3 regions of the Romboutsia hominis genome follow, and region 1 is predicted to be linked to each of the others. Evidence: a T-box and tRNA genes for the amino acid it is inferred to sense, from the RefSeq annotation. Region 1 holds a T-box; the other regions hold tRNA genes.
The links. A T-box is a leader RNA that pairs with one kind of tRNA and senses whether it is charged. The one in region 1 lies ahead of asnS (asparagine--tRNA ligase), so its partner is inferred to be a tRNA-Asn.
Positions count from the first base shown of each region.

Region 2: it has a tRNA-Asn gene. The T-box ahead of asnS (asparagine--tRNA ligase) is inferred to sense a tRNA for this amino acid. The anticodon was not compared.
Region 3: it has a tRNA-Asn gene. The T-box ahead of asnS (asparagine--tRNA ligase) is inferred to sense a tRNA for this amino acid. The anticodon was not compared.

Region 1 is NZ_LN650648.1:832,158-841,616, reverse strand. It holds gene FRIFI_RS03950 (hypothetical protein) at 1-71, opposite strand, end outside; gene FRIFI_RS03945 (rhodanese-like domain-containing protein) at 159-452, opposite strand; gene FRIFI_RS03940 (hypothetical protein) at 518-700, opposite strand; gene FRIFI_RS03935 (ferredoxin) at 925-1,113, opposite strand; gene asnS (asparagine--tRNA ligase) at 1,272-2,672, opposite strand; T-box leader at 2,767-2,999, opposite strand; gene FRIFI_RS03925 (hypothetical protein) at 3,138-3,530, shown strand; gene cspC (bile acid germinant receptor pseudoprotease CspC) at 3,567-5,249, opposite strand; gene FRIFI_RS03915 (S8 family peptidase) at 5,271-6,938, opposite strand; gene FRIFI_RS03910 (CDIF630_02480 family spore surface protein) at 7,053-7,247, opposite strand; gene cspC (bile acid germinant receptor pseudoprotease CspC) at 7,302-8,987, opposite strand; gene cspBA (bifunctional germination protease/germinant receptor pseudoprotease CspBA) at 9,012-9,459, opposite strand, start outside.
Region 2 is NZ_LN650648.1:2,944,124-2,953,582, forward strand. It holds tRNA gene FRIFI_RS14325 (tRNA-Ala) at 49-124, shown strand; rRNA gene FRIFI_RS14330 (23S ribosomal RNA) at 215-3,117, shown strand; rRNA gene rrf (5S ribosomal RNA) at 3,241-3,357, shown strand; tRNA gene FRIFI_RS14340 (tRNA-Leu) at 3,363-3,451, shown strand; tRNA gene FRIFI_RS14345 (tRNA-Met) at 3,462-3,537, shown strand; tRNA gene FRIFI_RS14350 (tRNA-Glu) at 3,547-3,621, shown strand; tRNA gene FRIFI_RS14355 (tRNA-Gly) at 3,631-3,704, shown strand; tRNA gene FRIFI_RS14360 (tRNA-Val) at 3,714-3,789, shown strand; tRNA gene FRIFI_RS14365 (tRNA-Asp) at 3,795-3,871, shown strand; tRNA gene FRIFI_RS14370 (tRNA-Asn) at 3,900-3,975, shown strand; tRNA gene FRIFI_RS14375 (tRNA-Thr) at 3,980-4,054, shown strand; tRNA gene FRIFI_RS14380 (tRNA-Tyr) at 4,062-4,146, shown strand; tRNA gene FRIFI_RS14385 (tRNA-Leu) at 4,157-4,240, shown strand; tRNA gene FRIFI_RS14390 (tRNA-Arg) at 4,261-4,337, shown strand; tRNA gene FRIFI_RS14395 (tRNA-Gln) at 4,345-4,420, shown strand; tRNA gene FRIFI_RS14400 (tRNA-Lys) at 4,431-4,506, shown strand; tRNA gene FRIFI_RS14405 (tRNA-Ser) at 4,511-4,599, shown strand; tRNA gene FRIFI_RS14410 (tRNA-Phe) at 4,603-4,678, shown strand; tRNA gene FRIFI_RS14415 (tRNA-Met) at 4,688-4,764, shown strand; tRNA gene FRIFI_RS14420 (tRNA-Ile) at 4,777-4,853, shown strand; tRNA gene FRIFI_RS14425 (tRNA-Pro) at 4,874-4,950, shown strand; tRNA gene FRIFI_RS14430 (tRNA-His) at 4,962-5,038, shown strand; tRNA gene FRIFI_RS14435 (tRNA-Cys) at 5,047-5,120, shown strand; tRNA gene FRIFI_RS14440 (tRNA-Leu) at 5,137-5,225, shown strand; tRNA gene FRIFI_RS14445 (tRNA-Met) at 5,236-5,311, shown strand; tRNA gene FRIFI_RS14450 (tRNA-Glu) at 5,321-5,395, shown strand; tRNA gene FRIFI_RS14455 (tRNA-Gly) at 5,405-5,478, shown strand; tRNA gene FRIFI_RS14460 (tRNA-Val) at 5,488-5,563, shown strand; tRNA gene FRIFI_RS14465 (tRNA-Asp) at 5,569-5,645, shown strand; tRNA gene FRIFI_RS14470 (tRNA-Asn) at 5,674-5,749, shown strand; tRNA gene FRIFI_RS14475 (tRNA-Thr) at 5,754-5,828, shown strand; tRNA gene FRIFI_RS14480 (tRNA-Tyr) at 5,836-5,920, shown strand; tRNA gene FRIFI_RS14485 (tRNA-Leu) at 5,931-6,014, shown strand; tRNA gene FRIFI_RS14490 (tRNA-Gly) at 6,035-6,109, shown strand; tRNA gene FRIFI_RS14495 (tRNA-Arg) at 6,122-6,198, shown strand; tRNA gene FRIFI_RS14500 (tRNA-Gln) at 6,206-6,281, shown strand; tRNA gene FRIFI_RS14505 (tRNA-Lys) at 6,292-6,367, shown strand; tRNA gene FRIFI_RS14510 (tRNA-Ser) at 6,372-6,460, shown strand; tRNA gene FRIFI_RS14515 (tRNA-Phe) at 6,464-6,539, shown strand; tRNA gene FRIFI_RS14520 (tRNA-Met) at 6,549-6,625, shown strand; tRNA gene FRIFI_RS14525 (tRNA-Ile) at 6,638-6,714, shown strand; tRNA gene FRIFI_RS14530 (tRNA-Pro) at 6,735-6,811, shown strand; tRNA gene FRIFI_RS14535 (tRNA-His) at 6,823-6,899, shown strand; tRNA gene FRIFI_RS14540 (tRNA-Lys) at 6,908-6,983, shown strand; tRNA gene FRIFI_RS14545 (tRNA-Cys) at 6,994-7,067, shown strand; tRNA gene FRIFI_RS14550 (tRNA-Arg) at 7,073-7,149, shown strand; tRNA gene FRIFI_RS14555 (tRNA-Val) at 7,155-7,230, shown strand; gene FRIFI_RS14560 (DUF2508 family protein) at 7,390-7,641, shown strand; gene FRIFI_RS14565 (hypothetical protein) at 7,663-8,076, shown strand; rRNA gene FRIFI_RS14570 (16S ribosomal RNA) at 8,614-9,459, shown strand, end outside.
Region 3 is NZ_LN650648.1:2,809,159-2,818,617, reverse strand. It holds gene FRIFI_RS13700 (hypothetical protein) at 67-252, shown strand; rRNA gene FRIFI_RS13695 (16S ribosomal RNA) at 474-1,976, shown strand; tRNA gene FRIFI_RS13690 (tRNA-Ala) at 2,078-2,153, shown strand; rRNA gene FRIFI_RS13685 (23S ribosomal RNA) at 2,244-5,146, shown strand; rRNA gene rrf (5S ribosomal RNA) at 5,276-5,392, shown strand; tRNA gene FRIFI_RS13675 (tRNA-Glu) at 5,396-5,470, shown strand; tRNA gene FRIFI_RS13670 (tRNA-Val) at 5,478-5,553, shown strand; tRNA gene FRIFI_RS13665 (tRNA-Asp) at 5,560-5,636, shown strand; tRNA gene FRIFI_RS13660 (tRNA-Asn) at 5,652-5,727, shown strand; tRNA gene FRIFI_RS13655 (tRNA-Thr) at 5,732-5,806, shown strand; tRNA gene FRIFI_RS13650 (tRNA-Tyr) at 5,814-5,898, shown strand; tRNA gene FRIFI_RS13645 (tRNA-Gly) at 5,912-5,985, shown strand; tRNA gene FRIFI_RS13640 (tRNA-Arg) at 6,002-6,078, shown strand; tRNA gene FRIFI_RS13635 (tRNA-Gln) at 6,085-6,160, shown strand; tRNA gene FRIFI_RS13630 (tRNA-Lys) at 6,171-6,246, shown strand; tRNA gene FRIFI_RS13625 (tRNA-Ser) at 6,251-6,339, shown strand; tRNA gene FRIFI_RS13620 (tRNA-Ser) at 6,354-6,444, shown strand; tRNA gene FRIFI_RS13615 (tRNA-Pro) at 6,456-6,532, shown strand; tRNA gene FRIFI_RS13610 (tRNA-Ile) at 6,542-6,618, shown strand; tRNA gene FRIFI_RS13605 (tRNA-Trp) at 6,631-6,706, shown strand; tRNA gene FRIFI_RS13600 (tRNA-Pro) at 6,735-6,811, shown strand; tRNA gene FRIFI_RS13595 (tRNA-Ile) at 6,819-6,895, shown strand; tRNA gene FRIFI_RS13590 (tRNA-Phe) at 6,902-6,977, shown strand; tRNA gene FRIFI_RS13585 (tRNA-Met) at 6,984-7,060, shown strand; rRNA gene FRIFI_RS13580 (16S ribosomal RNA) at 7,182-8,684, shown strand; tRNA gene FRIFI_RS13575 (tRNA-Ala) at 8,806-8,881, shown strand; rRNA gene FRIFI_RS13570 (23S ribosomal RNA) at 9,027-9,459, shown strand, end outside.

The DNA of each region.
Region 1 (9,459 bases):
TAATTTGAAATTTTATTTAAGATTTTCCCATCCTCTTTTGAATAATTACTATATTTTTCTTCTGTATTCATTCTTACCTCCAATACAAGCATTTAACTTATTTATTGCTATACTCATATTATCAAGTATACTATAAAACTCTAGCTAAAAGCTAGAGTTTACAATCCAATTATTCCCTTTTCTAAATTATATAATTTGTTGAATCCTTCCATATGAAGTAGATTACATGCTGTTATACTTCTATGTCCACTTCTACAGTAAACAATAACATTTTTTTCTTTGTATTCTTCTAATTCATCTATCTCAAATAATAAATTATTTAATGGTATATTTATAGAGTTTTCTATATTATTCTCTTCATATTCTTCCCTTGTCCTTATATCAATTAATATAGTATCCTCTTTTTTCATTAATTCTTTTAATTTTTTATTATCTATATTTATATAAGCCATATTATCCTCCTTAAATCTTTAATCTATCTATTTAATACCCTGAATATTTTGTTAAAAACATTGTATTAATTAACTTTTCTAGATTTCATAAGCTTAATATGTCTTATTATAAATGATATTTCCATAGTTATAGCTGCACAACTTATAAGCCTTTGAACTATATCTGTTGTATCAACTGCATAGTTATAAAAATATATAATTAATAAAATATCTATTATCAACATTATATTGTCAAGTATCTTTATCATTTTGCCTCCAATTTTTATTATGATTAATAATTATAACATAAAATATAATCTATTTTTCTATATTTTATTAAATTAGGACTTATACTACTCATATATTATTTAGATAATTTGTTAAATTTTTCTGTATATAAAGTTCGCTTATATTTAGTAACGTGTAGATAATTCGATTTAAAGCCGAATAGTAAAATTAAAAGCTTAGGATATTCCCTAAGCTTTTAATTTTACTATTCAATTGTTATTGCACTTACTGGACATCCTTCACATGCTTCTTGTGCACTTTCTTGTAAATCCTCACTTATTTCTCCTTCTATAGCTACTGCTAATCCATCATTATCCATATCAAATACTTCTGGGCATATTCCTACACATGCTCCACATCCTATACATACGTCTTTATCTACAAATGCTTTCATTTTAAAGCCTCCTATTTAATTTGTTTACATTATGTATATATCCATATTGTGATGGTCTAAACAGATTTTTTTATATAACTAATTTTTTATTTATTTTTTAAATATTATTATAATATAAAAAGCACTAAACATAAGTCTAGTGCTTTAATATATAAATATTAGAATTCAGCATTTTTAGGAGTTCTTGGGAATGGTATTACGTCTCTTATATTAGACATTCCTGTCATGTACATTATTATTCTTTCAAATCCTAGTCCAAATCCTGAGTGAGTAGCTGTTCCGAACTTTCTAAGTTCTAAGTACCACCAGTAATCTTCCTTGTTTAATCCCATTTCTTCTATTCTTTCTAATAGTTTTTCTTCTCTTTCTTCTCTTTGAGAACCTCCAACTATTTCTCCTACTCCTGGAACTAATAAGTCCATTGCTCTAACAGTCTTTCCATCTTCATTCATTCTCATATAGAATGCTTTTATGTCCTTTGGATAATCAGTAACAAATACTGGAGCTTTAAATATTTGTTCTGTTAAATATCTTTCATGTTCTGTTTGAAGATCATCTCCCCAATTAACTGGGTATTCAAATTCATGTCCGCTTTCTTGTAATATTTTAACAGCATCTGTATAAGTAAGTCTCTTAAATTCAGAGTTTACTACGTTGTTTAATCTATCTAATAATCCTTTGTCTATAAAGTTATTGAAGAATTCCATTTCTTCTGGAGCATTTTCCATTACGTAGTTTATTACGTATTTTATCATGTCTTCAGCAAGTTCCATATTGTCTTCTAAGTCTGCAAAACATATTTCAGGTTCTATCATCCAGAATTCTGATGCATGTCTTTGAGTAAATGAGTTTTCAGCTCTAAAAGTTGGTCCAAATGTATAAACATTTCTAAATGCAAGTGCCATTATTTCTGCATTTAATTGACCACTAACTGTTAAGTTAGCTTCTTTCCCAAAGAAGTCTTTAGAATAGTCTATATTTCCTTCTTCATTCTTAGGTATGTTGTTTAAATCCATAGTAGTTATTCTAAACATTTCTCCTGCACCCTCACAGTCACTTCCTGTTATGATTGGAGAATGTGCATACACGAAGTTTCTATCTTGGAAGAACTTATGTATAGCGTATGCTGCTAAACTTCTTACTCTAAATACAGCAGAGAAAGTGTTACTTCTTGGTCTTAAGTGAGCTATTGTTCTTAGATACTCTAATGTATGTCTTTTCTTTTGTAATGGATATGAAGAATCTGATTCTCCTTCTACTACTACTTTAGTAGCATGTATTTCAACTGGTTGCTTAGCACCTTCTGTTGATACTAATTCTCCTTCTACAAGTATTGATGAACTTATTGGTAATTTAGATATTTCTTTGAAATTCTCTAATTTATCTTCTGCTATTACTATTTGCATGTTCTTAAAGAAACTTCCATCATTTAACTCTATAAATCCAAAGTTTTTAGATGCTCTAGATAATCTTATCCATCCAGCTACATTTACAGTTTTACCTACATACTCTTCTTTTTTTCTGTACAAGTCTTTAATTTCTATAAATTCTTTTTGCATTTTGTTTCCTCCATATTTTATTTTTTATATTACTTATTTTATTTATTACTAAAATATTTATTATTTTGTATTAAAAAAGCCCTTCATCCCTATAAAAAGGGACGAAAGGCTGTTGCTCTCGCGGTACCACCCTAATTGCCAAAACTGGCCTCTTAGTAAGCATTGCTTATAGTCTGTAACGGGACTTCCCGTCTAAGTCTACTCTCTTTCAAGATTTCGGTTAGAAACTCCGAGATGTTCTTCAATATAAACTTCGTATTGAGCTTTCACCATCCTCAACTCGCTATGACTACCTTTTATATTTACTCTTCTCTTCACAGTCTATTATTGTTATATTATTTCAACTATTTAAAAAGATTATACCAACTTATATTTTTTTAGTCAATAATTTATTTTCTAAATAATTATCACAAATGTTTAATACTATATTTATTTATCAATAATATTAGCTAGGAGGTGCATTGCTTGAAATATCTATTTATATTTTTATTTATAATAACATTTATATCACCATCAGTTGATAAAGGATATTCTTCTAATATCATACGCTCATCTGTTTATAATTATATAACTTCTCTAGATAGAGCTAAAGATTATTTTGTAGAAAATGTTTCATTTTTTTCAAAGCTATCTAAATTAAGCTATAAAAAAGCATACGATAATGTCATGAAAGATAGAATATTAGTTAAACACTTAGTTTTATCCGGCGAGACTTTAGACGATATAATAAAAATTTATAATTCTGATATTGAGAATATTGAATATTTTAGATTAGTAGCTCTTAATGAAAATCCTGATACCATTTCCAAAGATTATCAAATATCTTATGGTGATTATATACTCGTTCCTAGTGAATAATTTATATTTTATGTAGACCTATTAAAATAGGTCTACTCATCTTAATATTTTAGCTAATTGTATAAATGTATTTTGCAAATCAAGTACTCCATAACCTCTTGTTACATTTGGATATATATATAAATCTTTCTTTCTTGCTCCAAGCATTAAGTAAGTTTTTAAAACTTCTGTAAATAATAAATTTCGTTTAAACGTACTCTGACTTGATACATATTCCATAAGTATAGCTACAACCCCACTTATCATAGAACTACTTACTCCTGTCCCCGTTGATGTTGTATAATTCCCGTTTTTAGATGGAGATATTATATCAACCCCTGGTGCTAATAAATCTGGCTTTATAGGTCTACCTCTTACTGGGCCTTTTGATGATCCTATCCATACACTATCAATCTTATCATCATATGCTCCTATAGTTATTGCATTTGAAACTGCACCAAACAAAGTTATAGTTACAAATGAATTTGGATCTATAAATCTAGTTTCATTAGAGATTAAGTTTTTATTTGGTAAATAAGCATCGTACAATCCATCTATAATAAATTCTGGAAATAACCTTAAAGTCCATACACCTGGCTTAACATTATTCAATTTTATTGTTAATTCTTGAGTCGCTGATTTTATCCAAGGATATAAATATCTCATTTCATAAAATGTATTTTCTATATTAAACTTGCCTCTATATATATAATCATCTGGTGCATATACAACTCTATAGCTTATTTCTCCTGATGGTGATATTATTGCTGCTGCTATTTTATCTGGACCTGCAACACTTAATGTTATATCTAAATTTTTTTGCTCTCCAATTTGAATTGGTATGTCTTGAATATCATTTAAACTACTTACCTGTCCTTGGTAATGTATATCCGTATTTCCTTCATTTCCAGCACCACTAACTACTATTACACCACTTACTGTTAAATAGTTAAAAGTATCTAATAATGTAGTTACTACTACAGACCTTGATCGTTCACCTAAAGTTAAATTAATTATCATATTTTTTTCTTCTTTTTGAGCTATATCTATAGCATATTTTATGCCTGCTAAAAAGTCTGATAAACCATAATTAATTTTTCCTTCTTTATAAGTATCTTTGTATTCTCTTAACTTTATTACTAATAATTCACTATCTACTGCTACCCCTTTGTATTCTCTGTTTAAGTTTCCTCTACCACATGCTATTCCCGAAGCTACTGTCCCAGTTCCAATAGTGTCTTCACTTAGACTTGGGTCATTATTTCTTATATATTCATTTATAATATCTTTCTTAAACTCACTTCCAAATTTTAGCCCTGTTGGTGGAGTTCCAAACTGACTTTCTTGATCCCATATAGATACTATTTTTGTGGTACCGTCTGGGTTTAAAAAATCAGGATGTAGATAATTTATTCCAGAATCTATAATTGTAATTATACATCCTTTTCCTGATGAACTTATATATGGATTTTTATCAACATAGTCAATACCTGATGCTATTTTTACGCTTGTTCCACTTTCTAAATTATCAGTTATATTAATTAATGAACTCATAGGTACTGATGGTATCCAATCTGATATGCTTTTTATACTTTTTAATGTTTCTTCTTCAAAACTTTCATTAACATAAATTGCTGCTATTTGACTATTTAGTATAATATATTCATCTATGTTATATAAATTTAAATCAGCCTCTAAACGTTCTAAATTCTCATAAACAACCACATATGATTTTTCCATATAGATATATTCTCCCTAAAATTACCTTAATTGTTCAAACAATCCTCTTATATCTAACTCTCCATATCCATAGCTATAATTAGGATATCCAACATCTTGATTTCTTCTGGCTCCTGCACTTAGATATGTTCTTATCTTTTGTACAAATGCTTTATTTTCATAATTCCCATTTACTTGTATATATTGAAGAAATAATGCAACTGCTCCTGATGTATAGGCTGATGCTATACCTGTTCCAGTACCTGTTGCATATGTTTTATTTATATATGGACCTATTATATTTACACCCGGGGCTACTATATCTGGTTTTAATACTGATTCTATAGTAGGTCCTCTTGAAGATGATGCCCATAAACTATTATTTATAGTATCGTATGCTCCTACACTTATTACATCATTTAATGTTGATGGATAATTTATAGTATTTTCCGGGTCACTCTTTGAAAATTTAGTTCCTGGTTTGATGAATTTTCTATTTTCTAGATACATATTATATATTCCATTTGTTATATATGCTCCTATTAATCTAATTTTCCAGATTCCCTTTTTAGCATTGGCTAAAGTTATTACTGTTCTTTGTTGGCCTGAGTAAGAAAATGGATACGAAAAAGATATTGTATATCTAGTATTTTCAAAATTGAATAGTCCACTTATAATATTAAAATCAGAAACAAATGCAAGCTGACTTTCCTCTCCACTTGGAGATATTATATATAAATCAATTTTATCTGGTCTATTTACCCATAGCTCTATATTTAAGATTTCTTCATCCTCACCTATATCTATCTCCACATCTTGTATATCTCCATTAAATCCTAATTTTCCTGATGCATGCGTCTGTGTATTACTTTCATTTCCTGCTCCTATTACTTGGCATAATCCATGCTCAAAAAACAATTTATCATAAGAAAGCCTAGAGCTAATTCCTACCAAACTATTATTTCCCAGGGAAATATTGTTAACAAGAGGTTTTCTTTCTTGTCTTGCCTTTTGATTCATATATTCCATAGCCGCTATTAAATAACCATTATTATAATCATTTTCTATTTTCTTTAATTTTACTATTATTAGATCTGATTCTTCTGCTACTCCTTTATACTCTGGATTTAAGTTTCCTAATCCTGCGCATATTCCACTTATCATAGTTCCTGTACCTTCTTCATCTACAGATAAAGAACCATCATTTTCTAAAATTGCTTTATTTATATCCTCTCTATTATACTCTGTACCTATATAAAATCCATTTGGTGGTTTTCCTTCTTTTGTTTGATCCCATAAATATAAAATTTTAGATGTTTTATCTGGATATATAAAATCGGGATGTAAATAATCAATCCCAGAATCTGCAATACCAATTATAACGCCTTTGCCGCTTATTGATAAATTAGGATTTTCTTTAATAAAATTTGCCCCTATATCTTCGTTAGCCACAACACCATTAAAAGTACCTCTATTTATATTCACTAACGATGATAATCTAACACTAGGTTCTAATCTATATATTGATTTCAAGTTGAAAAGATATTCAAAATTGCTAACTTCATAATTCTCCATAAATAATATACCAAAGGTATCTGAAATCTTTTCAAACTTAAATTTATCTCCTAGTTTTTTTAAATCTTCTTCAAAACCTTCTCCATAAACAACATTACCCACTAAGGTATAATTTACTCTAAAGTCTTTTTTCATAGTATTTATATCACCCCCGTATATACCATTATTTTTGTTAAAAATTTTTAGATAAAAATTTTAATCTTCTCTATAAAAAAGTATGCTTTAAATTCTTAAAGCATACTTTTTTTATTATAATCTACTTCCATTATCAACCCACTCTTTAGCATTTTCTACATTATTTAAAGATGGTATTGATACATTAGTTACTTCTTGTAGTTCCTGTGTATTTGCCCAAGCAGCTGTGCTTTCTTGATTTGTTGGCCTATTTGATTTTAATCTTTTATTATTTTCTCCACTTAATGCTCTACATTTTTCATTATTCAAAACTATCACCTCTTTTCATCTTTAGTTTTTGCATTATTTTTTATAAAATACGCTTTATTCAAAGTTATTTGAAATAGAAATTATAGTATCTTTTAGGTTTAAAACTCCATATCCTTGGGAAACATTTGGGAATGTATATATCTCATTCTTAGTCGCGCCAAGCATTAAATATGTTTTTAATTGTTGAGTATATAATGCTTCTTCATACTCATTAGTTTGTTCTTTTATAAACTCCATCATTAATGCTAATACTCCACTTACTACTGATGAACTTACGCCAGTACCTGTCGCTGTATTATATGACTTGTCTTTGTATGTGGAAATTATATCAACACATGGCGCTATTATATCTGGTTTTATCCCCCCATTTTTTACAGGTCCTTTTGATGAACCTATCCATAGACTATCAGTCCTTCCATTGTATCCACCTATTGTTATTACATTTTCTGGTGTTGCATACAGAGTTATAGTTGCTACTGAATCTGGATCTAGAAATCTAGTATTTTCAGACATTAAATTTTTATTTGGTAAATATAAATCATATTCACCTCTAATTATAAATTCAGGTGCAAGCCTTACATTCCATATACCAGGCTTAACGTCTAGTAATCTTATTATTAATTCTTGGTATCCTGATTCTAGCCATGGATAAGTAAATTTCATTTCGTAGGCTGTATCTTCTAGATTAAATTTTCCTCTATATACAAAAAAATCTGGAGAATACATTATTTGATAGCTTACTTCTCCCCCTGGAGATATTATTGATGCTCCAATCTTATCTGGACCTACTGCCACTATTCTTATATCTAAATTTAACTGCTCTCCTACTTGAATAGTTATATCATTTTTTTCTTCTAAAGATGTAATTACCCCTTGATAATGTATATCTGTATTTCCTTCATTTCCTGCACCACTTACTACTACAATTCCTGATTTACCTATATCTTTAAATGTTTCTAACATAGTAATTTCTATTATTGATTTTGGCATAAGACCTACAGTCAAATTTATTATTAACTCTTTTTTCTCTTTTTTAGCTATATCTAAAACATACTTTATAGCAGCTAAAAAATCTGTTTTTTCATAATTTGTTTTACCTTTTTTGTATCTATCTTTGTATTCTCTAAGTTTTACTATTATTAGTTCACTATCTACGGCCACACCTTTATATTCTCTATTTAACCTTCCATTGCCTGATGCAATTCCAGCTGCCATTGTTCCTGTGCCTATATTATCTTTAGTTAATGTATCATCATTTTCTTTTATAGCTTGGTTTATTTCATCTCTTGTAAATTCACTTCCATATAATAATCCTTCTGGAGGATCTTTTTTTGTACTTTCTTGGTCCCATATCGATACTATCCTTGTTGTACCATCTAAATTTATAAAATCTGGGTTTAAGTAATCTATTCCAGAGTCTATTATAGCTATTAATATACCTTTTCCTGTAATATTTATATACGGATTTTTATAAATATAATCAGTTCCAGCAGCACTAGTAGTATTTTCTCCTTCACTCATATTATTTGTTATATCTATTAATGAACTCATTGGAGCTGAATTTTGCCACCAGGCAATAGTATCTATTTTAGTTAGTTTTAATTCATCAAAATCTATAGGAACATATATTACTAATATATTATCATTTAATATTATATATTTTTCTATTTGATTTTTTAATAAATCATTTATTACTTCATCTAAACTACCTTGATACACTATAATATAAGATTTTTCCACAGTGATTTTACTCCCTATCTAACTTTATTTTAATTGATTAAACATTCCAATTATATCTAACTCTCCATATCCATAACTTTCATTTGGATAAATTATTTCCTTATTTCTTTTTGCACCTGCCTGAAGAAAAGTTCTTATCATTGTTGTAAGTGATTTTTGTTTATAATAACCTTCTACTAATGTGTATTGTAAGTAAAAACTTGCAGCTCCAGATACATACGCAGCTGATGCTGCAGTTCCCGTTATAGTGGCATACTTATTATCTGGGTATGTTGATATTATGTTTACCCCTGGTGCTACTATGTCTGGTCTTAACAAACCATTTATAGTTGGTCCTCTCGAAGTAGATGGCCATAAGCTATTATTTATTATGTTATATGCTCCTACTGATATAACATCACTATAAGTAGAAGGATAGTTTATAGTATTATTTGGACTTGATGCTCTAAACTGAGTTCCTGGTTTTATAAGT
Region 2 (9,459 bases), 930 kb from region 1:
CAAAATTCGACAAATATAATAAAATAATTCATGTTGAAAAAATAATATGGGGGTGTAGCTCAGCTGGGAGAGCACTTGCCTTGCACGCAAGGGGTCAGGAGTTCGATCCTCCTCATCTCCACCATTAGTACTTTGAAAACTGTATAACATTTAGTGATATGACATCATTTTTTATAAATAGACAAGAAAAGTCTTTAAAATAACTTTAATAACTGGTCAAGTTATTAAGGGTGCAGGGCGGATGCCTTGGCACTAGGAGCCGATGAAGGACGTGATAAGCTGCGATAAGCTTCGGGGAGTTGCACGTAAACTTTGATCCGAAGATTTCCGAATGAGGAAACTCACTTAGAGTAATGTCTAAGTATCGTTAAGTGAATACATAGCTTAGCGAGGGGAACCCGGGGAACTGAAACATCTAAGTACCTGGAGGAAGAGAAAGAAAAATCGATTCCGTAAGTAGCGGCGAGCGAACGCGGAACAGGCCAAACCAACAAAGTTTTCTTTGTTGGGGTTGCGGACATATCATCAACGAAGAGGCTATTGTAGACGAAGAGAGTTGGAAAGCTCCGCTATAAAGTGTAACAGCCACGTAGTCAAAACGAGAAGACTTCAGATATGATCCAGAGTACCACGGGACACGTGAAACCCTGTGGGAAGCAGGAGGGACCATCCTCCAAGCCTAAATACTACCTAGTGACCGATAGCGCATAGTACCGTGAGGGAAAGGTGAAAAGAACCCCGGGAGGGGAGTGAAATAGAACCTGAAACCCTGTACTTACAAGCTGTGGGAGCACATTTCTTGTGTGACCGCGTACTTTTTGTAGAACGGGCCAACGAGTTACGTTAAGTAGCAAGGTTAAGCACTTAAGGTGTGGAGCCGTAGCGAAAGCGAGTCTTAAATGGGCGATTTAAGTTACTTGACGTAGACCCGAAACCGGGCGACCTATCCATGAGCAGGTTGAAGCGAAAGTAAAATTTCGTGGAGGACCGAACCCACGAGCGTTGAAAAGCTCGGGGATGACTTGTGGATAGCGGTGAAATTCCAATCGAGCCCGGAGATAGCTGGTTCTCCCCGAAATAGCTTTAGGGCTAGCCTTGAGCTTAGAGAAACGGAGGTAGAGCACTGAATGTCCTAGGGGGTATTGCACTTACCGAAGACTATCAAACTCCGAATGCCGTCTTCTTTTGCTCAGGAGTCAGACTGTGGGTGATAAGATTCATAGTCAAGAGGGCAACAGCCCAGATCGTCAGCTAAGGTCCCTAAATGTACGTTAAGTGGTAAAGGATGTGGGATTGCACAGACAACCAGGATGTTGGCTTAGAAGCAGCCACTCATTTAAAGAGTGCGTAATAGCTCACTGGTCGAGTGATCCTGCGCCGAAAATTTCCGGGGCTAAAACGTACTACCGAAGCTACGGCATCATTTATGATGGGTAGGGGAGCTTCGTATGCAGGCTGAAGCATGACCGTAAGGACATGTGGACAGTATACGAGTGAGAATGTTGGCATGAGTAGCGAGACGTGGGTGAGAATCCCACGGGCCGTAAACCCAAGGTTTCCAGGGGAAGGTTCGTCCGCCCTGGGTTAGTCGGGACCTAAGCCGAGGCCGAAAGGCGTAGGTGATGGACAACAGGTTGATATTCCTGTACCACCAATAACCGTTTGAGGAATGGGATGACACAGTAGGATAAGCTAACCACACTGTTGGTTATGTGTGGCTAAGTACTGAGGCAGTCAAGATAGGCAAATCCGTCTTGATAATGCTAGGGTACGATGGGGAGCCCTTTTGGGCGAAGTAGCTGATTTCACACTGTCGAGAAAAGTCTCTACCGAGGTTAAAGGTGCCCGTACCGTAAACCGACACAGGTGGGTGAGGAGAGTATCCTAAGGCCAGCGAGAGAACTATTGTTAAGGAACTCGGCAAAATGACCCCGTAACTTAGGGATAAGGGGTGCCATCCATTGGATGGCCGCAGAGAATAGGCCCAAGCGACTGTTTACCAAAAACACAGGTTTCTGCTAAGTCGCAAGACGATGTATAGGAGCTGACGCCTGCCCGGTGCTGGAAGGTTAAGGGGATCTGTTAGGAGCAATCCGAAGCAGTGAACTTAAGCCCCAGTAAACGGCGGCCGTAACTATAACGGTCCTAAGGTAGCGAAATTCCTTGTCGGGTAAGTTCCGACCCGCACGAAAGGCGTAACGATTTGGGCACTGTCTCAACAATAGACTCGGTGAAATTGTAATCCCGGTGAAGATGCCGGGTACCTGCGACAGGACGGAAAGACCCCATGGAGCTTTACTGTAGCTTGACGTTGGGTCTTGGTACTACATGTACAGGATAGGTGGGAGACTATGAAGCATGGACGCCAGTCTGTGTGGAGTCATCCTTGGGATACCACCCTTGTAGTACTGGGATCCTAACCAGAGGCCTTGAATCAGGTCTTGGGACACCGTCAGGTGGGCAGTTTGACTGGGGCGGTCGCCTCCCAAAAAGTAACGGAGGCGCTCAAAGGTTTCCTCAGCACGGTCGGAAATCGTGCGAAGAGTGTAAAGGCAAAAGGAAGCTTGATTGCAAGACATACAGGTCGAGCAAGGACGAAAGTCGGACTTAGTGATCCGGTGGTTCCGCATGGAAGGGCCATCGCTCAACGGATAAAAGCTACCCTGGGGATAACAGGCTTATCTCCCCCAAGAGTCCACATCGACGGGGAGGTTTGGCACCTCGATGTCGGCTCATCACATCCTGGGGCTGTAGTAGGTCCCAAGGGTTGGGCTGTTCGCCCATTAAAGTGGTACGCGAGCTGGGTTCAGAACGTCGTGAGACAGTTCGGTCCCTATCCGTCGCAGGCGTAGGAAATTTGAGGAGACCTGTCCTTAGTACGAGAGGACCGGGATGGACGTACCTCTGGTGTACCAGTTGTTCTGCCAAGGGCATGGCTGGGTAGCTATGTACGGAATGGATAAGCGCTGAAAGCATCTAAGCGCGAAGCCAACTTCAAGATAAGATTTCCCACCGTAAGGGTAAGACCCCAGGAAGACTACCTGGTTGATAGGTCGAAGGTGTAAGTGCAGTAATGTATTTAGCTTATCGATACTAATAGGTCGAGGACTTGACCAAAATCATTAACTAAATGATATACAGTTTTCAGAGTATTAATTAAAAAACTTTGAAAAAAATGTTGACAAAATATCATAAAAATGATATTATAATACTTGTCCTAGAGAGGACAACAACATATTATGTGGTTATTATAGCAAAGAGGATACACCTGTTCCCATACCGAACACAGAAGTTAAGCTCTTTAGCGCTGATGGTACTTGGAGGGCGACCTCCTGGGAGAGTAAGACGTAGCCACGTGGTATGCCGAAGTGGCGGAACTGGCAGACGCACAGGACTTAAAATCCTGCGGGACTTACCTCTCGTACCGGTTCGATTCCGGTCTTCGGCACCAACTTTAATATCGCGGGGTGGAGCAGTTGGCAGCTCGTCGGGCTCATAACCCGAAGGTCGCAGGTTCGAGTCCTGCCTCCGCAACCAAATAAATATGGCCCATTGGTCAAGCGGTCAAGACACCGCCCTTTCACGGCGGTAACAGGGGTTCGATTCCCCTATGGGTCACCAACTTAATATGCGGGTGTAGCTCAATGGTAGAGTTCCGGCCTTCCAAGCCGGCTGTGAGGGTTCGATCCCCTTCACCCGCTCCAAAAACTTATGGGACTATAGCTCAGCTGGGAGAGCACCTGCCTTACAAGCAGGGGGTCACAGGTTCGAGCCCTGTTAGTCCCACCATTCGCGGCCTGGTAGTTCAGCTGGTTAGAATGCCAGCCTGTCACGCTGGAGGTCGAGGGTTCGAGTCCCTTCCAGGTCGCCAAGTTAAATTTAATAAATACTTTTTATGTGGGAATATGGCTCAGTTGGTAGAGCAAATGACTGTTAATCATTGGGTCACAGGTTCGAGTCCTGTTATTCCCGCCAATACGCTGGTGTGGCTCAACGGTAGAGCAGCTGACTTGTAATCAGCAGGTTGTAGGTTCGATTCCTATCACCAGCTCCATAAATACGGAGGATTTCCCGAGCGGCCAAAGGGGGCAGACTGTAAATCTGTTAGCATTGCTTTCGGTGGTTCGAATCCACCATCCTCCACCATAAAAAGTATGCGGATGTGGCGGAATTGGCAGACGCACCAGACTTAGGATCTGGCGCCTACGGCGTGGGGGTTCGACTCCCTTCATCCGCACCACTTTTAATAAACTATAATGTGGGTGCATAGCTCAGCTGGATAGAGCAACGCCCTTCTAAGGCGTGTGTCCGGGGTTCGAATCCCTGTGCGCTCACCACATTCATAGGGGATTCGCCAAGTCGGTAAGGCATAGCACTTTGACTGCTACATGCGTAGGTTCGAGTCCTGCATCCCCTGCCAAATTAAATATGACCCATTAGCTCAGTCGGTAGAGCACCTGACTTTTAATCAGGGTGTCCCGCGTTCGAGTCGCGGATGGGTCACCAATACGGAGAGGTGTCCGAGTGGTTTAAGGAGCTGGTCTTGAAAACCAGTGATGCTTAACGGCACCGTGGGTTCGAATCCCACCCTCTCCGCCAAATGCCCAGATAGCTCAGTCGGTAGAGCAGGGGACTGAAAATCCCCGTGTCGGTGGTTCGATTCCGCCTCTGGGCACCATTAATTCGTGGCGGTATAGCTTAGTTGGCTAGAGCGTTCGGTTCATACCCGAAAGGTCACAGGTTCGACTCCTGTTACCGCTACCACTTAATTAATGTGGGCCATTAGCTCAGTTGGTTAGAGCGCCCGGCTCATAACCGGTAGGTCTGGGGTTCGAGTCCCTGATGGCCCACCACATTAATTACTCAGTAATACCGAGGTGTAGCGCAGTTTGGTAGCGCACATGGTTTGGGACCATGGGGCCGGGGGTTCGAGTCCCTTCACCTCGACCAATATAGATATGGTGGGTATAGCTCAGCTGGTTAGAGCGCCAGATTGTGGCTCTGGAGGCCGTGAGTTCGAATCTCATTATCCACCCCATTTAATAAGGCGACATAGCCAAGTGGTAAGGCAGTGGACTGCAACTCCTTGATCCCCAGTTCGAATCTGGGTGTCGCCTCCACTCAAAAAAATTGAATGCCGAAGTGGCGGAACTGGCAGACGCACAGGACTTAAAATCCTGCGGGACTTACCTCTCGTACCGGTTCGATTCCGGTCTTCGGCACCAACTTTAATATCGCGGGGTGGAGCAGTTGGCAGCTCGTCGGGCTCATAACCCGAAGGTCGCAGGTTCGAGTCCTGCCTCCGCAACCAAATAAATATGGCCCATTGGTCAAGCGGTCAAGACACCGCCCTTTCACGGCGGTAACAGGGGTTCGATTCCCCTATGGGTCACCAACTTAATATGCGGGTGTAGCTCAATGGTAGAGTTCCGGCCTTCCAAGCCGGCTGTGAGGGTTCGATCCCCTTCACCCGCTCCAAAAACTTATGGGACTATAGCTCAGCTGGGAGAGCACCTGCCTTACAAGCAGGGGGTCACAGGTTCGAGCCCTGTTAGTCCCACCATTCGCGGCCTGGTAGTTCAGCTGGTTAGAATGCCAGCCTGTCACGCTGGAGGTCGAGGGTTCGAGTCCCTTCCAGGTCGCCAAGTTAAATTTAATAAATACTTTTTATGTGGGAATATGGCTCAGTTGGTAGAGCAAATGACTGTTAATCATTGGGTCACAGGTTCGAGTCCTGTTATTCCCGCCAATACGCTGGTGTGGCTCAACGGTAGAGCAGCTGACTTGTAATCAGCAGGTTGTAGGTTCGATTCCTATCACCAGCTCCATAAATACGGAGGATTTCCCGAGCGGCCAAAGGGGGCAGACTGTAAATCTGTTAGCATTGCTTTCGGTGGTTCGAATCCACCATCCTCCACCATAAAAAGTATGCGGATGTGGCGGAATTGGCAGACGCACCAGACTTAGGATCTGGCGCCTACGGCGTGGGGGTTCGACTCCCTTCATCCGCACCACTTTTAATAAACTAAACTATGCGGGAATAGTTCAGTGGTAGAGCGCAACCTTGCCAAGGTTGAAGTCGCGAGTTCGAATCTCGTTTCCCGCTCCAAATAAATAATGTGGGTGCATAGCTCAGCTGGATAGAGCAACGCCCTTCTAAGGCGTGTGTCCGGGGTTCGAATCCCTGTGCGCTCACCACATTCATAGGGGATTCGCCAAGTCGGTAAGGCATAGCACTTTGACTGCTACATGCGTAGGTTCGAGTCCTGCATCCCCTGCCAAATTAAATATGACCCATTAGCTCAGTCGGTAGAGCACCTGACTTTTAATCAGGGTGTCCCGCGTTCGAGTCGCGGATGGGTCACCAATACGGAGAGGTGTCCGAGTGGTTTAAGGAGCTGGTCTTGAAAACCAGTGATGCTTAACGGCACCGTGGGTTCGAATCCCACCCTCTCCGCCAAATGCCCAGATAGCTCAGTCGGTAGAGCAGGGGACTGAAAATCCCCGTGTCGGTGGTTCGATTCCGCCTCTGGGCACCATTAATTCGTGGCGGTATAGCTTAGTTGGCTAGAGCGTTCGGTTCATACCCGAAAGGTCACAGGTTCGACTCCTGTTACCGCTACCACTTAATTAATGTGGGCCATTAGCTCAGTTGGTTAGAGCGCCCGGCTCATAACCGGTAGGTCTGGGGTTCGAGTCCCTGATGGCCCACCACATTAATTACTCAGTAATACCGAGGTGTAGCGCAGTTTGGTAGCGCACATGGTTTGGGACCATGGGGCCGGGGGTTCGAGTCCCTTCACCTCGACCAATATAGATATGGTGGGTATAGCTCAGTTGGTTAGAGCGCCAGATTGTGGCTCTGGAGGCCGTGAGTTCGAATCTCATTATCCACCCCATTTAAAATGACCCATTAGCTCAGTCGGTAGAGCACCTGACTTTTAATCAGGGTGTCCCGCGTTCGAGTCGCGGATGGGTCACCATTTATATTACGGCGACATAGCCAAGTGGTAAGGCAGTGGACTGCAACTCCTTGATCCCCAGTTCGAATCTGGGTGTCGCCTCCAAAATTGCGCCTATAGCTCAACTGGATAGAGTGTCTGACTACGAATCAGAAGGTTAGGGGTTCGAGTCCCTTTGGGCGCACCATATCCGGGATTATAGCTCAGCTGGGAGAGCACCTGCCTTACAAGCAGGGGGTCACAGGTTCGAGCCCTGTTAATCCCACCAGTGTAACCTCTAGTGAAAATCACTAGAGGTTTTTATATGCAAAAAATAAAACTAAGAATATATATTATCTTGATAAAGGAATTAAATTTACATATAATGGTATATAGATTTTAGAATATGTCAAAATTCTTAATAAAATATAATTTAGGGAGGATGACTATGTCTAAAATAAAAAACATTAATAAAAATAAAGAAAAGCAAAAACTAATAAAGGAGATAAAAAGAGCTCAGTTGGATGTTGAAACAGCAGAACATTTTTTTCAACTAGTTACGGATCCAGAGTTAGTGGATGTTGCTATATATGAATTAGAGGCAAAAAAATCAAGATATAGATATTTAATAAAGATTGCTAAGGAAAGAGGAATAAAGAAGACATTACAAGAGTCTTTAGTAGAATCAATAGCAAAATAATTCTAAGGAGATGATTAAATCATGTACGTAGTTTTTGGGGATGAAATAGTAGATAGCGAAGAATTAAAAGAGACTATACAAGAAAATAGTGACTTTATAGTAGAAAAAGATTTAACTAAAGGAACAAAAAGAGAAGATACATTAGCTTACCAAATAAGTATAGATATAGACAATTTAAATGAAATAATAAAAGAAGACTATGATTTAGAAGAAATAGATAGTGAAGATTTATTTGATGAATATATAACATTAGCAGATGAATTAGCTATGGAACTAGAAGAAATAATGCCAGAAGATGCTGTTATGAATGCTAGGGCTTATAAATGGGATAATACAGATGATGCCATAAAAGTAGTTATAGCGATAGGACATGCAGAACTAGGTGAATTAAAAGTATCTGATGTTGCGAGAAGATTATTATCACAAGTTGATTAATAAAAGAGGAAGGGTATTAATATTACTTAATATCCTTTCTTTTTTATAATAAGTAATTTAATTATACTTAATAAACTTATATTAAGTATAATATAGAAGATAAAAGATTTTTGTGAATAGGTTAATTATAAGCAGATGATTATATGCCTTTGGATATAATTTTCATTCATCTTAATAATAATATTTAAATATATATAGTTTATCAAATTTATAAGCATATAGTTGTATTAATTTAAATAAAATTGCATAGCTAATTTTTTTTAAGTTAATAATAAAATAATGAATAAATATACTCTATCTTACACATAATATAATTGTTGAAAAGCACATTATAAATAAAAAATAATTTTTTTTAAAAAAGTATTGACGATTTAAAAATAAGATGATATAGTATTACTTGTCCTTAAGAAAAGGGCAAAATGAAAATGAACTTTGAAAATTAAACAGTAGGTTAATTTATATAACTGATTCTTAAAAGAATCGAAAACAAACCAAGCCAGATATTCAGATAATGATAGTCTGAGCAGGTAACAACTTTTATTTGAGAGTTTGATCCTGGCTCAGGATGAACGCTGGCGGCGTGCCTAACACATGCAAGTCGAGCGATTTACTTCGGTAAAGAGCGGCGGACGGGTGAGTAACGCGTGGGTAACCTGCCCTGTACACACGGATAACATACCGAAAGGTATGCTAATACGAGATAATATGAGAAAGTCGCATGGCTTTCTTATCAAAGCTCTGGCGGTACAGGATGGACCCGCGTCTGATTAGCTAGTTGGTAAGGTAACGGCTTACCAAGGCGACGATCAGTAGCCGACCTGAGAGGGTGATCGGCCACATTGGAACTGAGACACGGTCCAAACTCCTACGGGAGGCAGCAGTGGGGAATATTGCACAATGGGCGAAAGCCTGATGCAGCAACGCCGCGTGAGCGATGAAGGCCTTCGGGTCGTAAAGCTCTGTCCTCAAGGAAGATAATGACGGTACTTGAGGAGGAAGCCCCGGCTAACTACGTGCCAGCAGCCGCGGTAATACGTAGGGGGCTAGCGTTATCCGGAATTACTGGGCGTAAAGGGTGCGTAGGCGGTCTTTCAAGTCAGGAGTGAAAGGCTACGGCTCAACCGTAGTAAGCTCTTGAAACTGTAAGACTTGAGTGCAGGAGAGGAGAGTAGAATTCCTAGTGTAGCGGTGAAATGCGTAGATATTAGGAGGAATACCAGTTGCGAAGGCGGCTCTCTGGACTGTAACTGACGCTGAGGCACGAAAGCGTGGGGAGCAAACAGGATTAGATACCCTGGTAGTCCACGCCGTAAACGATGAGTACTAGCTGTCGGAGGTTACCCCCTTCGGTGGCGCAGCTAACGCATTAAGTACTCCGCCTGG
Region 3 (9,459 bases), 1.1 Mb from region 1:
TTTTATAAAGGAAAGCTTAATAAAAATATAGAAAAATACATAAAATTAAGTTTAGGGGGAAATAGTATGTTTGGGGTTATGAATTGGATATGTTTAATATGTGTTAGTTTATTAGTTGGAGAAATTATGATTTATTTTTGCAAAGATGTAATAAAAATTTTAGATTTAAGTAAAAATAAAAAAGCTAGAAGTGTTGAAATTACTAAAGCTAGAGAACAAGTAAATATATATGAAACTAAGATAGCAAAATAAAATTAAAAAAAGTTTTGAAAAAGTGTTGACGTTATAAAAATAAGGTGGTATAGTATTACTTGTCCTTAAGAAAAAGGCAAAACGAAAAACACAAAATAAAGTGTAAATAAGAACTTTGAAAATTAAACAGTAGGTTAATTTATAATAACTGATTCTTAAAAGAATCGAAAACAAACCAAGCCAGATATTCAGATAATGATAGTCTGAGCAGGTAACAACTTTTATTTGAGAGTTTGATCCTGGCTCAGGATGAACGCTGGCGGCGTGCCTAACACATGCAAGTCGAGCGATTTACTTCGGTAAAGAGCGGCGGACGGGTGAGTAACGCGTGGGTAACCTGCCCTGTACACACGGATAACATACCGAAAGGTATGCTAATACGAGATAATATGTTTTTATCGCATGGTAAAAACATCAAAGCTTTTGCGGTACAGGATGGACCCGCGTCTGATTAGCTAGTTGGTAAGGTAATGGCTTACCAAGGCGACGATCAGTAGCCGACCTGAGAGGGTGATCGGCCACATTGGAACTGAGACACGGTCCAAACTCCTACGGGAGGCAGCAGTGGGGAATATTGCACAATGGGCGAAAGCCTGATGCAGCAACGCCGCGTGAGCGATGAAGGCCTTCGGGTCGTAAAGCTCTGTCCTCAAGGAAGATAATGACGGTACTTGAGGAGGAAGCCCCGGCTAACTACGTGCCAGCAGCCGCGGTAATACGTAGGGGGCTAGCGTTATCCGGAATTACTGGGCGTAAAGGGTGCGTAGGCGGTCTTTCAAGTCAGGAGTGAAAGGCTACGGCTCAACCGTAGTAAGCTCTTGAAACTGTAAGACTTGAGTGCAGGAGAGGAGAGTAGAATTCCTAGTGTAGCGGTGAAATGCGTAGATATTAGGAGGAATACCAGTTGCGAAGGCGGCTCTCTGGACTGTAACTGACGCTGAGGCACGAAAGCGTGGGGAGCAAACAGGATTAGATACCCTGGTAGTCCACGCCGTAAACGATGAGTACTAGCTGTCGGAGGTTACCCCCTTCGGTGGCGCAGCTAACGCATTAAGTACTCCGCCTGGGAAGTACGCTCGCAAGAGTGAAACTCAAAGGAATTGACGGGGACCCGCACAAGTAGCGGAGCATGTGGTTTAATTCGAAGCAACGCGAAGAACCTTACCTAAGCTTGACATCCTTTTGACCGATGCCTAATCGCATCTTTCCCTTCGGGGACAGAAGTGACAGGTGGTGCATGGTTGTCGTCAGCTCGTGTCGTGAGATGTTGGGTTAAGTCCCGCAACGAGCGCAACCCTTGCCTTTAGTTGCCATCATTAAGTTGGGCACTCTAGAGGGACTGCCAGGGATAACCTGGAGGAAGGTGGGGATGACGTCAAATCATCATGCCCCTTATGCTTAGGGCTACACACGTGCTACAATGGGTGGTACAGAGGGCAGCCAAACCGTGAGGTGGAGCTAATCCCTTAAAGCCATTCTCAGTTCGGATTGTAGGCTGAAACTCGCCTACATGAAGCTGGAGTTACTAGTAATCGCAGATCAGAATGCTGCGGTGAATGCGTTCCCGGGTCTTGTACACACCGCCCGTCACACCACGGAAGTTGGGGGCGCCCGAAGCCGGATAGCTAACCTTTTGGAAGTGTCCGTCGAAGGTGAAATCAATAACTGGGGTGAAGTCGTAACAAGGTAGCCGTATCGGAAGGTGCGGCTGGATCACCTCCTTTCTAAGGAGAATTACCTACTGTTTAATTTTGAGAGTTTTTATAAAAAATCTCTTGACAAAATTCGACAAATATAATAAAATGTTTATGTTGAAAAATGACATGGGGGTGTAGCTCAGCTGGGAGAGCACTTGCCTTGCACGCAAGGGGTCAGGAGTTCGATCCTCCTCATCTCCACCATTAGTACTTTGAAAACTGTATAACATTTAGTGATATGACATCATTTTTTATAAATAGACAAGAAAAGTCTTTAAAATAACTTTAATAACTGGTCAAGTTATTAAGGGTGCAGGGCGGATGCCTTGGCACTAGGAGCCGATGAAGGACGTGATAAGCTGCGATAAGCTTCGGGGAGTTGCACGTAAACTTTGATCCGAAGATTTCCGAATGAGGAAACTCACTTAGAGTAATGTCTAAGTATCGTTAAGTGAATACATAGCTTAGCGAGGGGAACCCGGGGAACTGAAACATCTAAGTACCTGGAGGAAGAGAAAGAAAAATCGATTCCGTAAGTAGCGGCGAGCGAACGCGGAACAGGCCAAACCAACAAAGTTTTCTTTGTTGGGGTTGCGGACATATCATCAAGGTCGAGGTCATCGTAGATGAAGAGAGTTGGAAAGCTCCGCTATAAAGTGTAACAGCCACGTAGTTGAAACGATAATTCGATAGATATGATCCAGAGTACCACGGGACACGTGAAACCCTGTGGGAAGCAGGAGGGACCATCCTCCAAGCCTAAATACTACCTAGTGACCGATAGCGCATAGTACCGTGAGGGAAAGGTGAAAAGAACCCCGGGAGGGGAGTGAAATAGAACCTGAAACCCTGCACTTACAAGCTGTGGGAGCACATTACTTGTGTGACCGCGTACTTTTTGTAGAACGGGCCAACGAGTTACGTTAAGTAGCAAGGTTAAGCACTTAAGGTGTGGAGCCGTAGCGAAAGCGAGTCTTAAATGGGCGATTTAAGTTACTTGACGTAGACCCGAAACCGGGCGACCTATCCATGAGCAGGTTGAAGCGAAAGTAAAATTTCGTGGAGGACCGAACCCACGAGCGTTGAAAAGCTCGGGGATGACTTGTGGATAGCGGTGAAATTCCAATCGAGCCCGGAGATAGCTGGTTCTCCCCGAAATAGCTTTAGGGCTAGCCTTGAGCTTAGAGAAACGGAGGTAGAGCACTGAATGTCCTAGGGGGTATTGCACTTACCGAAGACTATCAAACTCCGAATGCCGTCTTCTTTTGCTCAGGAGTCAGACTGTGGGTGATAAGATTCATAGTCAAGAGGGCAACAGCCCAGATCGTCAGCTAAGGTCCCTAAATGTACGTTAAGTGGTAAAGGATGTGGGATTGCACAGACAACCAGGATGTTGGCTTAGAAGCAGCCACTCATTTAAAGAGTGCGTAATAGCTCACTGGTCGAGTGATCCTGCGCCGAAAATTTCCGGGGCTAAAACGTACTACCGAAGCTACGGCATCATTTATGATGGGTAGGGGAGCTTCGTATGCAGGCTGAAGCATGACCGTAAGGACATGTGGACAGTATACGAGTGAGAATGTTGGCATGAGTAGCGAGACGTGGGTGAGAATCCCATGGGCCGTAAACCCAAGGTTTCCAGGGGAAGGTTCGTCCGCCCTGGGTTAGTCGGGACCTAAGCCGAGGCCGAAAGGCGTAGGTGATGGACAACAGGTTGATATTCCTGTACCACCAATAACCGTTTGAGGAATGGGATGACACAGTAGGATAAGCTAACCACACTGTTGGTTATGTGTGGCTAAGTACTGAGGCAGTCAAGATAGGCAAATCCGTCTTGATAATGCTAGGGTACGATGGGGAGCCCTTTTGGGCGAAGTAGCTGATTTCACACTGTCGAGAAAAGTCTCTACCGAGGTTAAAGGTGCCCGTACCGTAAACCGACACAGGTGGGTGAGGAGAGTATCCTAAGGCCAGCGAGAGAACTATTGTTAAGGAACTCGGCAAAATGACCCCGTAACTTAGGGATAAGGGGTGCCATCCTTTGGATGGCCGCAGAGAATAGGCCCAAGCGACTGTTTACCAAAAACACAGGTTTCTGCTAAGTCGCAAGACGATGTATAGGAGCTGACGCCTGCCCGGTGCTGGAAGGTTAAGGGGATCTGTTAGGAGTAATCCGAAGCAGTGAACTTAAGCCCCAGTAAACGGCGGCCGTAACTATAACGGTCCTAAGGTAGCGAAATTCCTTGTCGGGTAAGTTCCGACCCGCACGAAAGGCGTAACGATTTGGGCACTGTCTCAACAATAGACTCGGTGAAATTGTAATCCCGGTGAAGATGCCGGGTACCTGCGACAGGACGGAAAGACCCCATGGAGCTTTACTGTAGCTTGACGTTGGGTCTTGGTACTACATGTACAGGATAGGTGGGAGACTATGAAGCATGGACGCCAGTCTGTGTGGAGTCACCCTTGGGATACCACCCTTGTAGTACTGGGATCCTAACCAGAGGCCTTGAATCAGGTCTTGGGACACCGTCAGGTGGGCAGTTTGACTGGGGCGGTCGCCTCCCAAAAAGTAACGGAGGCGCTCAAAGGTTTCCTCAGCACGGTCGGAAATCGTGCGAAGAGTGTAAAGGCAAAAGGAAGCTTGATTGCAAGACATACAGGTCGAGCAAGGACGAAAGTCGGACTTAGTGATCCGGTGGTTCCGCATGGAAGGGCCATCGCTCAACGGATAAAAGCTACCCTGGGGATAACAGGCTTATCTCCCCCAAGAGTCCACATCGACGGGGAGGTTTGGCACCTCGATGTCGGCTCATCACATCCTGGGGCTGTAGTAGGTCCCAAGGGTTGGGCTGTTCGCCCATTAAAGTGGTACGCGAGCTGGGTTCAGAACGTCGTGAGACAGTTCGGTCCCTATCCGTCGCAGGCGTAGGAAATTTGAGGAGACCTGTCCTTAGTACGAGAGGACCGGGATGGACGTACCTCTGGTGTACCAGTTGTTCTGCCAAGGGCATGGCTGGGTAGCTATGTACGGAATGGATAAGCGCTGAAAGCATCTAAGCGCGAAGCCAACTTCAAGATAAGATTTCCCACCGTAAGGGTAAGACCCCAGGAAGACTACCTGGTTGATAGGTCGAAGGTGTAAGTGCAGTAATGTATTTAGCTTATCGATACTAATAGGTCGAGGACTTGACCAAAATAAAATGATAAAGCATTAAATGATATACAGTTTTCAGAGTATTAATTAAAAAACTTTGAAAAAAGTGTTGACAAAATATCATAAAAATGATATTATAATACTTGTTCTGATAAGAACGAAAACACAATGTAGTTATTATAGCAAAGAGGATACACCTGTTCCCATACCGAACACAGAAGTTAAGCTCTTTAGCGCTGATGGTACTTGGAGGGCGACCTCCTGGGAGAGTAAGACATAGCTACGTTGAGGCCCATTGGTCAAGCGGTCAAGACACCGCCCTTTCACGGCGGTAACAGGGGTTCGATTCCCCTATGGGTCACCAATATCCCGGGACTATAGCTCAGCTGGGAGAGCACCTGCCTTACAAGCAGGGGGTCACAGGTTCGAGCCCTGTTAGTCCCACCAATATGCGGCCTGGTAGTTCAGCTGGTTAGAATGCCAGCCTGTCACGCTGGAGGTCGAGGGTTCGAGTCCCTTCCAGGTCGCCACTTAATTAAATACGCGGGAATATGGCTCAGTTGGTAGAGCAATTGACTGTTAATCAATGGGTCACAGGTTCGAGTCCTGTTATTCCCGCCAATATGCTGGTGTGGCTCAACGGTAGAGCAGCTGACTTGTAATCAGCAGGTTGTAGGTTCGATTCCTATCACCAGCTCCATGAATACGGAGGATTTCCCGAGCGGCCAAAGGGGGCAGACTGTAAATCTGTTAGCATTGCTTTCGGTGGTTCGAATCCACCATCCTCCACCACTTAATTAAATATGCGGGTGTAGCTCAATGGTAGAGTTCCGGCCTTCCAAGCCGGCTGTGAGGGTTCGATCCCCTTCACCCGCTCCAAATTATTCTATAATGTGGGTGCATAGCTCAGCTGGATAGAGCAACGCCCTTCTAAGGCGTGTGTCCGGGGTTCGAATCCCTGTGCGCTCACCACTTTATAGGGGATTCGCCAAGTCGGTAAGGCATAGCACTTTGACTGCTACATGCGTAGGTTCGAGTCCTGCATCCCCTGCCAAATTTAATATGACCCATTAGCTCAGTCGGTAGAGCACCTGACTTTTAATCAGGGTGTCCCGCGTTCGAGTCGCGGATGGGTCACCAATGTGGAGAGGTGTCCGAGTGGTTTAAGGAGCTGGTCTTGAAAACCAGTGATGCTTAACGGCACCGTGGGTTCGAATCCCACCCTCTCCGCCATTAACTAAATAAACGGAGAAGTACTCAAGTGGCTCAAGAGGAACCCCTGCTAAGGGTTTAGGCTGGGTAACCGGTGCGAGGGTTCGAATCCCTCCTTCTCCGCCATTATTTTTTTTCGAGGTGTAGCGCAGTTTGGTAGCGCACATGGTTTGGGACCATGGGGCCGGGGGTTCGAGTCCCTTCACCTCGACCAAAAAAATGTGGGCCATTAGCTCAGTTGGTTAGAGCGCCCGGCTCATAACCGGTAGGTCTGGGGTTCGAGTCCCTGATGGCCCACCACATTTTTTTTATAGGGGTGTAGCTCAGTTGGTAGAGCGTCGGTCTCCAAAACCGTGCGCCGGGGGTTCGAGTCCCTCCACCCCTGCCAATTAATTTCTATAAAAAATAAAGAATTTCGAGGTGTAGCGCAGTTTGGTAGCGCACATGGTTTGGGACCATGGGGCCGGGGGTTCGAGTCCCTTCACCTCGACCAAAAAAATGGGCCTATAGCTCAGGTGGTTAGAGCGCACGCCTGATAAGCGTGAGGTCGCTGGTTCGAGTCCAGCTAGGCCCACCAAGGTGCGCCCAGATAGCTCAGTCGGTAGAGCAGGGGACTGAAAATCCCCGTGTCGGTGGTTCGATTCCGCCTCTGGGCACCATATCGTGGCGGTATAGCTTAGTTGGCTAGAGCGTTCGGTTCATACCCGAAAGGTCACAGGTTCGACTCCTGTTACCGCTACCATGTAGATTTAAGAACTTTGAAAATTAAACAGTAGGTTAATTTATATAACTGATTCTTAAAAGAATCGAAAACAAACCAAGCCAGATATTCAGATAATGATAGTCTGAGCAGGTAACAACTTTTATTTGAGAGTTTGATCCTGGCTCAGGATGAACGCTGGCGGCGTGCCTAACACATGCAAGTCGAGCGATTTACTTCGGTAAAGAGCGGCGGACGGGTGAGTAACGCGTGGGTAACCTGCCCTGTACACACGGATAACATACCGAAAGGTATGCTAATACGAGATAACATGAGAGAGTTGCATGGCTTTCTTATCAAAGCTTTTGCGGTACAGGATGGACCCGCGTCTGATTAGCTAGTTGGTAAGGTAACGGCTTACCAAGGCGACGATCAGTAGCCGACCTGAGAGGGTGATCGGCCACATTGGAACTGAGACACGGTCCAAACTCCTACGGGAGGCAGCAGTGGGGAATATTGCACAATGGGCGAAAGCCTGATGCAGCAACGCCGCGTGAGCGATGAAGGCCTTCGGGTCGTAAAGCTCTGTCCTCAAGGAAGATAATGACGGTACTTGAGGAGGAAGCCCCGGCTAACTACGTGCCAGCAGCCGCGGTAATACGTAGGGGGCTAGCGTTATCCGGAATTACTGGGCGTAAAGGGTGCGTAGGCGGTCTTTCAAGTCAGGAGTGAAAGGCTACGGCTCAACCGTAGTAAGCTCTTGAAACTGTAAGACTTGAGTGCAGGAGAGGAGAGTAGAATTCCTAGTGTAGCGGTGAAATGCGTAGATATTAGGAGGAATACCAGTTGCGAAGGCGGCTCTCTGGACTGTAACTGACGCTGAGGCACGAAAGCGTGGGGAGCAAACAGGATTAGATACCCTGGTAGTCCACGCCGTAAACGATGAGTACTAGCTGTCGGAGGTTACCCCCTTCGGTGGCGCAGCTAACGCATTAAGTACTCCGCCTGGGAAGTACGCTCGCAAGAGTGAAACTCAAAGGAATTGACGGGGACCCGCACAAGTAGCGGAGCATGTGGTTTAATTCGAAGCAACGCGAAGAACCTTACCTAAGCTTGACATCCTTTTGACCGATGCCTAATCGCATCTTTCCCTTCGGGGACAGAAGTGACAGGTGGTGCATGGTTGTCGTCAGCTCGTGTCGTGAGATGTTGGGTTAAGTCCCGCAACGAGCGCAACCCTTGCCTTTAGTTGCCAGCATTAAGTTGGGCACTCTAGAGGGACTGCCAGGGATAACCTGGAGGAAGGTGGGGATGACGTCAAATCATCATGCCCCTTATGCTTAGGGCTACACACGTGCTACAATGGGTGGTACAGAGGGCAGCCAAACCGTGAGGTGGAGCTAATCCCTTAAAGCCATTCTCAGTTCGGATTGTAGGCTGAAACTCGCCTACATGAAGCTGGAGTTACTAGTAATCGCAGATCAGAATGCTGCGGTGAATGCGTTCCCGGGTCTTGTACACACCGCCCGTCACACCACGGAAGTTGGGGGCGCCCGAAGCCGGATAGCTAACCTTTTGGAAGCGTCCGTCGAAGGTGAAATCAATAACTGGGGTGAAGTCGTAACAAGGTAGCCGTATCGGAAGGTGCGGCTGGATCACCTCCTTTCTAAGGAGAATTACCTACTGTTTAATTTTGAGGGTTTTTATTTTTTTTGTTAAAAATGAAAATTCTATATTGACAATTTTCACATAAGATAGTAAAATATCTAATGTTGAAAAGACAACTTGGGGGTGTAGCTCAGCTGGGAGAGCACTTGCCTTGCACGCAAGGGGTCAGGAGTTCGATCCTCCTCATCTCCACCATTAGTACTTTGAAAACTGTATAACATTTAGTGATATGACATCATTTTTTATAAATAGACAAGAAAAGTCTTTAAAATAACTTTAAGCAATGGAATAAACTGAGTGAATACGAAGTTTGTTCATTCGCGATAACTTTTTAATAACTGGTCAAGTTATTAAGGGTGCAGGGCGGATGCCTTGGCACTAGGAGCCGATGAAGGACGTGATAAGCTGCGATAAGCTTCGGGGAGTTGCACGTAAACTTTGATCCGAAGATTTCCGAATGAGGAAACTCACTTAGAGTAATGTCTAAGTATCGTTAAGTGAATACATAGCTTAGCGAGGGGAACCCGGGGAACTGAAACATCTAAGTACCTGGAGGAAGAGAAAGAAAAATCGATTCCGTAAGTAGCGGCGAGCGAACGCGGAACAGGCCAAACCAACAAAGTTTTCTTTGTTGGGGTTGCGGACATATCATCAACGAAGAGGCTATTGTAGACGAAGAGAGTTGGAAAGCTCCGCTATAAAGTGTAACAGCCACGTAGTCAAAACGAGAAGACTTCAGATATGATCCAGAGTACCACGGGACACGTGAAACC